DNA from 2 places in the Bradyrhizobium sp. OAE829 genome. Region 1 is predicted to be linked to the other one. Evidence: riboswitches for the same ligand, from Rfam matches in the RefSeq annotation. Region 1 holds a riboswitch; the other holds the start of a gene.
What was found. A riboswitch is a leader RNA that binds a small molecule or an ion and turns the genes downstream of it on or off. The one in region 1 is predicted to bind cobalamin.
Positions count from the first base shown of each region.

Region 1 (3,839 bases):
CGGGGCCGATCTCGTTGGGATACTTGTAGCTCTTGAAGGCGTCGAGCAATTCCATCTTGGAGCGCGACGTTTCGATCGAAATCACGTCCGCATCCATGGCGCCGATCGCGTCGATGATGTCGTTGAACTCCGAGTAGCACATGTGAGTGTGGATCTGGGTTTCGTCGGCAACGCCAGTCGAGCAGATGCGGAAGCTTTCCACGGCCCAGTCGAGGTAAGTGTTCCATTGCGACTTCCTCAACGGCAAACCCTCACGCAAGGCTGCTTCGTCGATCTGGATCATTTTCGCCCCGACCTTTTCGAGGTCGGTGACTTCGTCCCTGATCGCGAGTGCGATCTGCCGGCAGGTCTGGCTGCGCGGGATGTCGTTGCGCACAAACGACCAGTTCAGGATGGTCACCGGTCCGGTGAGCATCGCCTTCATCGGCTTTTTGGTCAGGGACTGCGCGTAGCGCCACCACTCGACTGTCATGGGCTCGGGACGGGACACGTCACCAAACAGGATCGGCGGGCGGACGTAACGCGAACCGTAGGACTGCACCCAGCCATGCTTGGTAAAGGTGAAGCCTGACAATTGCTCGCCGAAATACTGCACCATGTCGTTACGTTCGAACTCGCCATGCACGAGGACATCTAGTCCGATCTCTTCCTGCCAGCGAACGGCGCGCGCCGTTTCCTCCTTCAGGAATTGCTCGTACTGCGCGTCGCTCATCGCGCCTTTGCCGTGTGCCGCCCGCGCATTGCGAACCTCGGCTGTTTGGGGAAAGGAACCGATCGTTGTGGTGGGAAATGACGGCAATCCGAACCGCGATCGCTGCACGGGGGCCCGTTCGGCGAAAACGTTGTTGCGTTGCCGCATCTTTTCGTCGATTGCGGCCATGCGCTTGGCAACGCTCGCATTGTGAATCTTCGGCGATGTCTCGCGGGCGACGGCTGCCGCTTCCGACGCGGCCAGCGCGTCGGCGACCTTGTCGCGGTTGCCGGCGAGTGCCTGGCCGAGCACGGCAAGTTCCCTGATCTTCTGCACCGAGAACGCAAGCCAGCTTTTCACGTCGGCATCGAGATCGGTTTCCAGTTCGAGGTCAATCGGGACGTGGAGCAGCGAGCATGACGGCGCGATCTGGACCCGGCCGGGTCCAAGCTCGGCGATCGTCGGTTTGAGCCGTTCAAGCGTGGCGGATAGATTCGCCCGCCAGACGTTGCGTCCATCGATGGCGCCGAGCGAGATGATCAGATTTTTCGAAGCGCCGGTGATGACATTCTTCAACTGGTCCGGGGCGCGAACGAGATCGAGATGGAGCCCGGCAACGGGGAGTGCCAATGCGGTGGTCAGGTTATCGCCGATCTCGCCGAAATATGTCGTCAGCATGATCTTGAGCGAGGGGACTGCCTTTGCAAACGTCGAATAGGCGCGCTGCAGCGCCTGCCGGGCGGTATCGTTCAGATCGAGCACCAGGCAGGGTTCATCGAGCTGCACCCATTCGGCGCCTCGCTTTGCCAGCTCCTGCAGGACTTCGACATAAACCGGAAGCAACGCATCGAGCAGCGACATCGGATCAAGCGTCGGGTCCGAGCTCTTGCCGAGCTTGAGGAAGGTGACCGGACCGACCAGAACCGGTCGTGTGTGATAGCCGAGGCTCCTTGCTTCCTCATACTCCTCGATCGGTTTGCGCGAGGAAAGCTTGAACGTCTGTCCCTTTTTGAACTCCGGCACCATATAGTGGTAGTTGGTGTCGAACCATTTGGTCATTTCCTGCGCCGGGGCGCCATGCGACGATCCGTGTTCGTGATGGGCATGTCCGCAACTTGCGCCATGGCCGCCGCCCTGTGCGCCGCGTGCCATCGCGAAATAGGTGGCAAGCGAGACCTCGCCGCCTTTCCAGCCGTACACTTCCGGTATGGCGCCGACCATCACGCTGGTGTCGAGAACCTGGTCGTACATTGAGAAGTCGTTGGACGGGATGATCGTGACGCCGAGCAATTTCTGACGCGCCCAGTTTGCGGCGCGAAGCCCGAGCGCCGTCTCACGCAGCGCCTGCTCGCTGGACTTGCCGGACCAGAAACTCTCCAACGCCATTTTGAGCTCGCGGCGCGGGCCGATGCGCGGCGTGCCGAGCGAGGCGACAGGGAGTGAAGAAGTAGAATTTGTCGAAGCAGTCATTGGCTTAACCCCAAAAGTTGGGGGCAAAGGCCGAAGTGACACGTCTGGATTCCAGGCGTCAGGAGGCGCGCGGAATCGCAACCGCACCACCGGGACACCCCGCCCGAGGACGTTTATGTTGTCGAGGCAGGTCTCCTGGCTCGCGGGTCAATGCTCCTGTCCGGTCTTCCCAAAACCTTCGCGGGTCTCAGTGACTTTGTTGGACAGCGGCTCGCCGCTTACAGTTGCGGGGGCAGCTCCGGCTTCACACCGGCTTCCCTCTTAGCTTCGGGAAAACCATCCCGAAGAACCACGACGGCTCCGGTTTATCGACAAGTGTGCATGGCAGTCAACGCATCATTTTCGCGTTGCGGCATCCCCTCGGGGAGGATGGTCCGGACGATGGAACGATCGAGTGCCTCGTATTCGTGCAACTTGATCGTGTCATAAAGCTCAGCGCGGGTCTGCATCCACTCGATCATGTTGTGCGTTCCGCCGTCGCGCGCGATCGCGGCATAGAGTTGTTCTTGCGCCTTGTTGGCGACGCGCAGCGATGACACCGGCCAGATCACCATCGCATAGCCCATCTGCTCGAATTCGAGCGCGGTAAAAAATGGCGTCTTGCCGAACTCAGTCATATTCGCAAGCAGCGGCACGCCGGGCATACGCTTGGCGAAGGCGCGAAACATCTCGGCGGTGTTGAGCGCTTCGGGGAATATCGCGTCGGCTCCGGCCTCCATGTACAATTTAGCGCGGGCAACCGCACCGTCCAGGCCTTCGCTGGAAACCGCATCCGTGCGCGCGATCACGACAAGATCGCGGCGCGCCTTCGCGGCGGCGGCAACCTTGGCGGCCATGTCATGGGCATCGGCCAGCTTCTTGTCGTTGAGATGGCCGCATTTCTTGGGCAGCAATTGATCCTCGATATGAACAGCACCGGCGCCGGCTTCCTCGAACACGCGCACCATGTGCATGACGTTGAGCGCCTCGCCATAACCGGTGTCGCCGTCAACCAGCAGCGGCAGTCCGGCTGCGCGGGCGACCTGGCGGATGAAGAACGCGACCTCGTCGACGGTGATGATGCCAAGGTCGGGCAAGCCCATCGACGCCGTCATCGCGGCGCCCGACAGATAGAGGGCTTCAAAGCCTGCGGCCCTGGCCTGCAGCGCCGACATGCCGTTATGGGTGCCCGGCAGCCTCAGGATGCCGGGGCGCTGCAGCAGCGCGCGAAAACGGCGGCCTGCGGTCTGATGCGGAAGATCAGATGCAACGAGATAGGGCATCCATGTCTCCTTATGCGGCGCGCACGGACGAAGGCGGCAGGTCGCGCGCCTCCAGCGGGACGAAGGCGCGGTTGTCAGGGCCGACATAATTGGCTGCGGGGCGGATGATCTTGCTGTCGATCCGTTGTTCGATCACATGCGCCGCCCAGCCCGAGGTGCGCGAAATCACGAACAAAGGCGTGAACATTGCGGTCGGCACGCCCATCGCGTGGTAGGAAACTGCGCTGAACCAGTCGAGGTTGGCGAACATCCGCTTGGTCTCGGACATGACAGCCTCGATGCGGTCGGCGATCTCATACATGCGCGTACTGCCGCCCTCGGCGCTGAGCTGACGGGCGACCTGCTTGATCACCTTGTTGCGGGGATCGGCGATCGTATAGACGGGATGACCGAAGCCGATCACGACTTCCCTGGCC
Region 1 is NZ_JBEPOE010000001.1:5,503,813-5,507,651, forward strand. It holds gene metE (5-methyltetrahydropteroyltriglutamate--homocysteine S-methyltransferase) at 1-2,161, opposite strand, end outside; cobalamin riboswitch at 2,270-2,470, opposite strand; gene prpB (methylisocitrate lyase) at 2,467-3,423, opposite strand; gene prpC (bifunctional 2-methylcitrate synthase/citrate synthase) at 3,434-3,839, opposite strand, start outside.

Region 2 (3,839 bases), 1.7 Mb from region 1:
CACCATCACGTCTTCCGCGCCGCCCGACAGTTTTGGATAGCGCGCGACGTCACCGGCCACCCAGGCATCGCGCGAATAACGCGAAAGCCCGAGGATCTGTTCGGGATCGGCCAGCGACAGCAGCAATTGATCGCTGCAGACGTTCATCGACACGATGCGCGGCAGCTTGGCGGCCAGCGCCGCGCTATCAGGCATCGCCAGCGCCGCAACCGACAGCAGCACGGCAAGCCGGCGGCGCATCACAGATCCGCCCACGGCACGATCACGGCCTCGCGCTGGTATTCGGCGCGGTAGGCGCTGATCCGGAACACGTCGGCTATCACCTGCTCCGACAGCGCCTCCACCGGCGCGCCCTGCGATACCAGCCGGCCCTCCTTCAGAACCAGCACATGATCGGCGAATCGGGCGGCCAGGCCGAGGTCGTGCGTCACCACGATGACCAGCACGCCCTTGTCGGCGGTGGCGCGCAAATTCTTCATCACGTCGATCTGGTGGCGCGGGTCGAGCGAAGCGGTCGGCTCGTCGGCCAAGATCACCGGCGCCTCCACCGCGAGCACGCGCGCCAGCGCGACGCGGCTGCGCTCGCCGCCGGACAGTTCGGTGACGCGGCGTTCGCTGAACTCCACCACGTCGACCGCCTGCATCGCACGCAATACGGCTTCAGTATCCCTTGGCGACAGCCGCGCCGGATCGGTCGCGCCATGCGGATAACGGCCGAGCGCCACGATGTCGCGCGCCGGCAGCGGCCAGTGCACGATGTGGCCTTGCGGCAGATAGGCAAAGCGTTTTGCGCGCTCGCGCAGCGGCAGACCAGTCAGCGCATCGCCGCCGATATGGATGTCGCCGCGGGACGGCAGCAGCCCCGACAGCGCGCGCAGCAGCGTGGTTTTGCCGGCGCCGTTCGGCCCGACCAGAGCGACCAGATGACCCGTGGTCAGCGACAGCGAGACATCGCTGAGCACATGGCGACCAGCCAATGTCACGTTCACGCCGCGGGCGGTGAGAAGTGCGGCTTCGCTCATGCGACGCCTCCCCCGAGCGCGCGGCGTTCGCGCGCGATCAGATAGAGGAAGAACGGCACGCCGATGATCGAGGTCAGCACACCGACCTTGATGTCGCTGGTCGAGGGAATGATCCGCACCGCGATGTCGGCGGCGAGCAGCAGCGCCGAGCCTGCCAGCGCACTCGGCACCAGCAGCCGCGCCGGATCGTGGCCGATCAGGGGCCGCATCAGGTGCGGCGCGACGAGGCCGATGAAGCCGATGGTGCCGGTGACCGCCACCGCGCCGCCGACCCCGAGCGCCACGCCGGCGATCACGATCAGCCGCAGGCGCCCGACATCGACGCCGAGGCTCTGCGCGGTTTCCTCACCGAGGCTGAGCGCGCGAAAGGAATGGCGCTGGCTGAACAGGATGATGCCACCGGCGATGATGAACGGCAGCGCCAGCATCACGTGCTGAAAACTGCGATCCTCCAGCGAGCCGAGCAGCCAGAACGCGATCTCCAGCACCACGAAGGGATTGCTGGAGAGGTTCATCACCAGCGCCGTCGCCGCTCCCGCCAGACTCGAAATCGCAAGACCCGCCAGGATCAGGATCAGCAGCCCGGCATTGCGGCCGGCGATCGTCAAGAGCACGAACACCGATCCGAAAGCGGCCATGATCGCCACGACAGGCAGCGCATAGGAGCGCACATCGGCCCACCCCAGCGCGATCACCAGCACGGCGCCGAAGGCCGCCGATTGCGGCGCGCCGAACAGCGAGGGCGAGGCCAGCGGATTGCGCAGCAGGCCCTGCAGCGACGCGCCTGACATTCCCAGGATGGCGCCGATCGCCAGCGCCAAAATGGTCCGCGGCAGGCGGATTTCCCGCACGATCACCTGCGACACATCACTGCCACCGCCGAGCAGAGCTTCCATCACCGCCAGCGGCGACAGCCGCACCGGCCCGATGCCGAGCGAGATCAGCACGAGCAGCCCGACGAGGCCGGCAAGCGCGGCCGTCACGCCAATCCGGCGCCGCGCGGCCTCCTCGTTTGCAGCAATGATGGTCTCAACACTCATCGATCGTCCCCGGACGGTCAGCCCGTACCGCACTACGCGTTCGAACGGTACTGCTCATGCGACATAAAAGACGCACTCGTCCAGTGAGGACCGCAGGCGGCGCCTGATGGGATTGACTCTATCTTTGACAAACTTCTACCATAATTTTCGACGGTTCCCGTTTTGGGGATCAAAAGGGAATGCGGTGCGGGGACAGTCCCCCAATTCCGCGGCTGCCCCCGCAACTGTAAGCGGTGAATCTTTCGTCCTACGCCACTGGGATTCTCGGTCCTGGGAAGGCGACGAAAGGTAACGACCCGCAAGCCAGGAGACCTGCCGTCAGCCGTGGTCACACGCGAAGATGTCGGTCGGGGAGTACAGGCATTAGTTTCACCAGAGCTGTTTGCAGCACGATGGTGGGACTTGGTTCGCTGTGACGTGCCACTGACGTCATACCGAGGCCTGAACCATGTCTTCCACCACCCCAGTCGCCAAGCGGCGCCGCCATCTTTTGCTGGCATCCAGCTTTCTGGCGCCGATCATGGCGCTCGGCATTTCCGGCGCGCAGGCCCAGCAGACCGCCGCGGCCGCCGATCAATTGCCGGCGATCGAGGTCAACCCGCCCGGCGACCAGAACCGGACCCGCGCCAAGCCTGCTACCGATCAAGGCTCGGGTACGCGCCGCGTCGTCGCGCCGAACCCGAGGCCGTCAAGCAATCGGAACCCTGCGCCGGGGACCGGCTCCAACGTCGCGTCGCAAGGCGATGGCCTGGGCGGCGGTGGAGCGCCGGTCCGGCAATTCGCCGGCATCGTCGGAACATCGGCGACCGTCATCACGGCTGAGGAAATCGCGCATTCACCCGCGCAGACCTTGCAGGAAATCATCGCGCAAACACCGGGCGTGCAACTGACCAGCCTGTTTGGCGGCGTCAACGGCGCGAAGACCAGCGTCGATCTGCGCGGATTCGGTGCGTTTGCGACCTCCAATACCCTGGTGCTGATCAACGGCCGAAGGCTCAACGACATCGACATGGCCGGCGTCGATTTTTCGACCATTCCGCGCGATTCGATCGAGCGCATCGAAATCACCCGCGGCAACAGCGGCGCGGTGCTGTACGGCGACAATGCCGTCGGCGGCGTCATCAACATCGTGCTTAAAAACGGCGTCGGCGGCCCGCCGGTCGCGATCCGCGGCGAAGCCGGCGTCGGGTCCTTCAATCAGCGCATGGCCTCGGTCTCGGCCGCGACCAATTTTGGTCCGTGGTCGACATCGTTCTACGGTAACGGCATCAAGTCCGACGGCTACCGCGTCAACAATGCGCTCGACCAGCGCAAGGGGGTCGGCAACCTCAACTACACCACGCCCGGCCTCACCGCCTTCGTAACCGTTACCGGCGACGATCAGAAGCTCGGCTTACCGGGCGGCCGGCTGGTCGATCCATCCATTGGTCTCAACGAGCTCGTCACCAACCGCCGCGGCGCCGCCACGCCGCTCGACTACGGCAACCAGCAGGGCGCCAGCGCCACCGCCGGCTTCACCAAAACCCTGTGGAACGGCGTCGATCTCATCATCGATGGCGGTGTGCGGGATAAAAAGCAACAAGGCGCGTTCTTCAATCCCTTCGCCAACAGTTACGTCGACAGCCATCTGCAGACATGGTCCCTGACGCCTCGATTGAGCGTCAAGAACGTAATCTTCGGGCTACCCTCTTCGATCCTGACGGGCATCGATTATTACGATGCGACGTTCCACCAGGAGCGGCCGGAATTTAAGGGCACGCCGCCGATCCATACTTAT
Region 2 is NZ_JBEPOE010000001.1:3,767,089-3,770,927, forward strand. It holds gene ABIE49_RS18485 (ABC transporter substrate-binding protein) at 1-240, opposite strand, end outside; gene ABIE49_RS18490 (ABC transporter ATP-binding protein) at 240-1,022, opposite strand; gene ABIE49_RS18495 (FecCD family ABC transporter permease) at 1,019-2,062, opposite strand; cobalamin riboswitch at 2,197-2,396, shown strand; gene ABIE49_RS18500 (TonB-dependent receptor) at 2,511-3,839, shown strand, end outside.
Region 2: another riboswitch for cobalamin. It lies ahead of ABIE49_RS18500 (TonB-dependent receptor); the one in region 1 lies ahead of metE (5-methyltetrahydropteroyltriglutamate--homocysteine S-methyltransferase).